One region of the Streptomyces sp. NPDC039423 genome, then DNA from elsewhere that is predicted to be linked to it. Evidence: predicted binding sites of a transcription regulator. Region 1 holds the regulator's gene; the other holds the start of a gene.
What was found. The regulator HrcA, encoded in region 1, represses chaperone genes, less so after heat shock. The targets are predictions, from matches to a motif close to TTNGCACTCNGNNNNNCNGAGTGCNAA.
Positions count from the first base shown of each region.

Region 2: a site for HrcA is predicted at 1,817-1,843, ahead of groL (chaperonin GroEL). Genes of this name have one in related genera too.

Region 1 is NZ_JBVKAH010000001.1:505,425-508,627, forward strand. Features, by position in the region: gene ACZ7LK_RS02140 (DUF3097 domain-containing protein) at 1-255, opposite strand, end outside; gene ACZ7LK_RS02145 (MBL fold metallo-hydrolase) at 266-988, opposite strand; gene hrcA (heat-inducible transcriptional repressor HrcA) at 1,156-2,172, shown strand; gene dnaJ (molecular chaperone DnaJ) at 2,173-3,203, shown strand, end outside.
Region 2 is NZ_JBVKAH010000006.1:411,312-414,514, forward strand. Features, by position in the region: gene ACZ7LK_RS21675 (TetR/AcrR family transcriptional regulator) at 1-22, shown strand, start outside; gene groL (chaperonin GroEL) at 68-1,690, opposite strand; gene ACZ7LK_RS21685 (cold-shock protein) at 2,102-2,308, opposite strand; gene ACZ7LK_RS21690 (ubiquitin-like small modifier protein 1) at 2,720-2,998, opposite strand; gene thrC (threonine synthase) at 3,023-3,203, opposite strand, start outside.

The DNA of each region.
Region 1 (3,203 bases):
GCGCGCCGGGGCGGCGGCCGGGCGCACCAGCGTCACCGGGCGGCCCTCCAGGAGGAAGCCGCGCGGCGCCATCGGGAACACCCGGTGCTTGCCGAACCGGTCCTCCAGGGTCACCGTGCCCGCCTCGCAGCCGATCACCGCCCCGCAGAACCCGGTGCTCACCTCCTCGACCACCAGGTCCGGCTCGGCGGGTACCTCCGGCACCGGGGCCGGACGCTTCCAGGAGGGCGTCAGGTCAGGGTCGTAAGCGCGCATTCGCCAGACGCTACGACACCCCGAACCGGCGGGCCAGCTCATCGCGTTGGGCGCGTACGAACGCGGCGTCGACGACCGCCCCGTGCCCCGGCACGTACAGCGCGTCCCCGCCGCCCAGCTCCAGCAGCCGGTCCAGGGCGGCCGGCCAGCGCGACGGGATGGCGTCCGGGCCCGCCTGCGGGTCGCCGGACTCCTCCACCAGGTCCCCGCACAGGACGACGTCCCTGGAGCCGGGCACGAGCACCGCCAGGTCGTGGCCGCTGTGCCCGGGGCCCACGTTGGCCAGCAGCACCTGGCGCCCGCCCAGCTCCAGGGTCCACTCGCCGGACACCAGGTGGTGCGGGGCCACCAGGACGTCCGCCGCCTCCAGGGCGTCCGTGGCGCCGACCCCGTGCCGCACGGCGTCGGAGCGCAGCCCGTCCCGGTCCCGGATCAGCACGGTGTCGACGCCGACCGCGCCGTACACCTCCGCCCCCGAGAACGCCGCCGTGCCGAGCACATGATCGAAATGCGGATGGCTCAGTGCGATGTGCGTCACTCTCCGGCCGCCCATCAGCGCCTGCGCCTGGGCACGGATCGCGGCGCCCTCACGGAGCGTCGCGCCCGTGTCGAAGAGCAGGGCGCCCTCCTCGCCGACCACCAACGCCGTGGTGGCGTCCCACACGGGCAGCCTCTTGCGGCCCACGCCGTCGGCGAGACGCTCCCACCCGAAGTCTTCCCAACTGACGTCCATACCGCGACGCTATCGGCATCCACCAGCGCCGTCGCGCGGTAGCGTGGTCGGCCGCCCTTGCTAGGGGCGTACCCCGGCGCCGTACACTTGCCGGGGGATGGTTGGCACTCGGGCAGGGCGAGTGCCAGCGCAGCAGACGGAACAACGGCCAGCTGGAGGTGCGCGCGATGCTCAGCGAACGCAGACTCGAGGTACTGCGCGCCATCGTCCAGGACTACGTCGGCACCGAGGAGCCCGTCGGCTCCAAGGCGCTCACGGAGCGCCACAACCTCGGCGTCTCGCCCGCCACCGTGCGCAACGACATGGCGGTGCTGGAGGAGGAGGGCTTCATCGCCCAGCCCCACACCAGCGCGGGCCGCATCCCCACCGACAAGGGGTACCGCCTCTTCGTCGACAGGCTCGCCGGCGTCAAGCCGCTGTCGTCGCCGGAGCGGCGCGCCATCCAGAACTTCCTGGACGGCGCCGTGGACCTCGACGACGTCGTCGGCCGTACGGTGCGGCTGCTCGCGCAGCTCACCCGGCAGGTCGCCGTGGTCCAGTACCCGTCGCTGACGCGCTCCACCGTGCGTCACGTGGAGCTGCTGTCGCTGGCACCGGCCCGGCTGATGCTGGTCCTGATCACCGACACGGGGCGGGTCGAGCAGCGCATGGTCGACTGCCCCGCGCCGTTCGGCGAGACGTCCGTGGCGGACCTGCGGGCGCGGCTCAACAGCCGCGTCGTCGGGCGGCGCTTCACGGACGTGCCGCAGTTGGTGCAGGACCTCCCCGAGTCCTTCGAGGCGGAGGACCGGGGGACCGTCTCCACGGTGCTGGCCACCCTGCTGGAGACCCTGGTGGAGGAGACCGAGGAACGGCTGATGATCGGCGGCACCGCCAATCTCACCCGCTTCGGGCACGACTTCCCCCTGACCATCCGGCCGGTGCTGGAGGCGCTGGAGGAGCAGGTGGTGCTCCTCAAGCTGCTCGGCGAGGCCAAGGACTCGGCCATGACCGTACGTATCGGGCACGAGAACGCCCACGAGGGCCTCAACTCCACGTCCGTCGTCGCGGTCGGCTACGGTTCGGGCGACGAGGCAGTCGCCAAACTCGGCGTGGTCGGACCGACCCGCATGGACTACCCCGGAACGATGGGAGCGGTACGCGCAGTGGCACGTTACGTCGGACAGATCCTGGCGGAGTCGTAAGTGGCCACGGACTACTACGCCGTACTCGGCGTACGCCGCGACGCGTCCCAGGACGAGATCAAGAAGGCGTTCCGCAGGCTCGCCCGCGAGCTGCACCCGGACGTCAATCCCGATCCGAAGACGCAGGAGCGCTTCAAGGAGATCAACGCCGCCTACGAGGTGCTGTCGGACCCGCAGAAGAAGCAGGTCTACGACCTCGGCGGCGACCCGCTGTCCTCCTCGGGCGGCGCGGGCGCGGGCGGCTTCGGCGCGGGCGGCTTCGGAAACTTCTCCGACATCATGGACGCCTTCTTCGGTACGGCGTCCCAGCGCGGCCCCCGGTCGCGCACCCGGCGCGGCCAGGACGCGATGATCCGCCTGGAGATCGACCTCAACGAGGCGGCCTTCGGCACGACCAAGGACATCCAGGTCGACACGGCCGTCGTCTGCACCACCTGCTCCGGTGAGGGCGCCGCGCCCGGCACCTCGGCGCAGACGTGCGACATGTGCCGCGGCCGTGGCGAGGTCTCGCAGGTCACCCGGTCCTTCCTGGGCCAGGTCATGACCTCCCGCCCCTGCCCCCAGTGCCAGGGCTTCGGCACGGTGGTCCCCACCCCGTGCCCCGAGTGCGCGGGCGACGGCCGGGTCCGGTCCCGCCGTACGCTCACGGTCAAGATCCCGGCCGGTGTGGACAACGGCACCCGTATCCAGCTCGCCGGCGAGGGCGAGGTCGGCCCGGGCGGTGGTCCGGCCGGTGACCTGTACGTCGAGATCCACGAGCTGCCGCACGCGGTCTTCCAGCGGCGGGGCGACGACCTGCACTGCACGGTGACCATTCCGATGACGGCGGCCGCGCTGGGCACGAAGTGCCCGCTGGAGACGCTGGACGGGCTGGAGGAGGTCGACGTCCGCCCCGGGACGCAGTCGGGCCAGTCCATCCCGCTGCACGGGCGCGGAGTGACCCATCTGCGCGGCGGCGGACGCGGTGACCTCATCGTGCACGTCGAGGTCCAGACGCCGTCGAAGCTCGACCCCGAGCAGGAACGGCTGCT
Region 2 (3,203 bases), on a different contig from region 1:
GGGCGGCACCCCCTGGGAGTAGGGGTGCCGCCCTCGGAACGAAAGGACTGTGTCCGATCCGCGAGGATCAGAAGTCCATGTCACCGCCCGGCATGCCGCCCGGAGCACCGGCCGCGGCCTTCTCCGGCTTGTCGGCGATGACGGCCTCGGTGGTGAGGAACAGCGCCGCGATGGAGGCCGCGTTCTGCAGAGCGGAACGGGTCACCTTGGCGGGGTCGATGATGCCCTCGGCGATCATGTCGACGTACTCGCCGGTCGCGGCGTTCAGGCCGTGGCCGACGGGCAGGTTGCGCACCTTCTCGACGATGACGCCGCCCTCGAGACCACCGTTGACGGCGATCTGCTTCAGCGGGGCCTCCAGCGCCAGGCGAACGATGTTCGCGCCGGTCGCCTCGTCGCCCTCGAGCTCGAGCTTCTCGAAGACCGAGGAGGCCTGGAGCAGGGCCACGCCACCACCGGCGACGATGCCCTCCTCGACGGCGGCCTTGGCGTTGCGCACCGCGTCCTCGATGCGGTGCTTGCGCTCCTTGAGCTCGACCTCGGTGGCGGCACCGGCCTTGATGACGGCCACGCCGCCGGCCAGCTTCGCCAGACGCTCCTGGAGCTTCTCGCGGTCGTAGTCCGAGTCCGAGTTCTCGATCTCGGCACGGATCTGGTTGACGCGGCCCGCGACCTGGTCGCTGTCACCGGCACCGTCGACGATGGTGGTCTCGTCCTTGGTGATGACGACCTTGCGGGCGCGGCCCAGCAGGTCCAGGCCGGCGTTCTCGAGCTTGAGGCCGACCTCCTCGGAGATGACCTGGCCACCGGTGAGGATGGCGATGTCGTTCAGCATGGCCTTGCGGCGGTCGCCGAAGCCCGGGGCCTTGACGGCGACGGACTTGAAGGTGCCGCGGATCTTGTTGACGACCAGGGTCGACAGGGCCTCGCCCTCGACGTCCTCGGCGATGATCAGCAGCGGCTTGCCGGACTGCATGACCTTCTCCAGCAGCGGGAGCAGGTCCTTCACCGAGGAGATCTTCGAGTTGACGATCAGGATGTACGGGTCGTCGAGCGACGCCTCCATACGCTCCATGTCGGTGGCGAAGTACGCCGAGATGTAGCCCTTGTCGAAGCGCATACCCTCGGTGAGCTCCAGCTCCAGACCGAAGGTCTGGGACTCCTCGACGGTGATGACGCCTTCCTTGCCGACCTTGTCCATGGCCTCGGCGATGAGCTCGCCGATCTGGGTGTCGGCGGCGGAGATGGAGGCCGTGGAAGCGATCTGCTCCTTGGTCTCGACATCCTTCGCCTGCTCGAGCAGCGCGCCGGAGACGGCCTCGACGGCGGTCTCGATGCCGCGCTTCAGGGCCATCGGGTTGGCGCCGGCGGCGACGTTGCGCAGACCCTCGCGGACGAGCGCCTGGGCGAGGACGGTCGCGGTGGTCGTACCGTCACCGGCGACGTCGTCCGTCTTCTTGGCGACTTCCTTGACCAGCTCGGCGCCGATCTTCTCGTACGGGTCCTCGAGCTCGATCTCCTTGGCGATGGAGACACCATCGTTGGTGATCGTGGGGGCGCCCCACTTCTTCTCGAGGACGACGTTGCGACCCTTGGGGCCCAGGGTCACCTTGACGGCGTCGGCGAGCTGGTTCATGCCGCGCTCGAGGCCGCGCCGTGCCTCCTCGTCGAACGCGATGATCTTGGCCATGTGAAGTGGTCCTCCCGGACTGGGGTGGATGCTCCGGACCGCGCTGGCGCCCGCGACGGACGGTCTGCCTGCCTGAGGTGGTTCCTTGCCCCACCGGCCTGCGGACCTCACCGACCCGGTCCTTCGTTGTCACTCTCACCTTCAGAGTGCTAACGCCAATGATTAGCACTCGACCCCTGCGAGTGCAAGCGCCTCTCGCGGAGAGAACCCCCTCGGGGGCCTCCGCCCGGGGGCGCGGCGCGTCCCGGCCGGCCCGGAGAAACACCGAGGGGCCCGGGCGAATGCCACGGGCCCGGACGAACGCCGAGGGGCTCGCGTCCCCTGGAACGCGAGCCCCTCGGCTCTTGACGTGCGGTACTGACGAGACTTGCGATGTCGACAGTCGATGGTCGGTCGATCGCGACGCGGCTCTCAGCCGGCGGCGAGCTTGACCATGTCCGCCTGCGGACCCTTCTGGCCCTGCGAGATCTCGAACTCGACCCGCTGACCTTCTTCAAGGGTGCGGTAGCCGTCCATCTGGATCGCGCTGTAGTGGACGAAAACATCCGCACCACCGTCGACCGCGATGAAGCCGTACCCCTTCTCCGCGTTGAACCACTTGACGGTGCCCTGAGCCATGCCTAACTCCCCTATTACTGGCCCTTGCACAGGACCGCACTTCGCGGACCCGGGTCAGACCTCGCCCCCCTGACAGGTGGAGGCGTGCGCCGGAACGCGTCGACCGCCGCTGAATGTATCTGCCCAACTGCCGTCTGCAACAGGTCAATCGGACGAGAAATCCGAGCACGCGTGAACGGAAAAGGGGGCTGAAGTAGCCAAAATCCCGGGCAAGTCGGGCCGGGCAAAGCGCGCAAATGGCGCAACTCTCGGGCTCACATTGACTGCATCTTGTCGCGACCGCGCACCTTCTCATATGCGTGCGGCACAGGCGGTGGCGGGGACTTCCCCAACTCTACCGCGCTCAACCATGCAGAATTGCCCCCTCCGCTTTCTCTCGCGGAGGGGGCAATGTCCGTCACGCTGCGTACGTCAGCAGCCGCCCGCGACGGCCGGGATGATCGACACGCCGGCACCGTCGGGCGTGGCGGTGGCCAGACCGTCCTCGAAGCGCACGTCGTCGTCGTTGACGTACACGTTCACGAAGCGGCGGAGCTTGCCCTGGTCGTCCAGGACACGCGCGGCGATGCCCGGGTGGTTCTTCTCCAGCGACTCGATGACCTCGGAGAGGGTCGCGCCCTCCGCCGGGACCTCGGCCTGGCCGCCCGTGTACGTACGGAGGATGGTGGGGATGCGGACGTTGACGCTCATGTCGTGGTGCTGCCTCTCAGTCGGTCAGGCCAGGCCGGCGGCGCGGAAGGCGTCCAGGCTCGGGCGGATGGTGGCGGTCGGGCCGGTGGTCGGCGCCACCGCGTCGAGGGTCTTCAGGCCGTCGCCCGTGTTGAGCACGACCGTGGTGAGCGACGGGTCCAGCACGCCCGCCTCGATCAGCTTCCTCGTCACGCCCACGGTCACC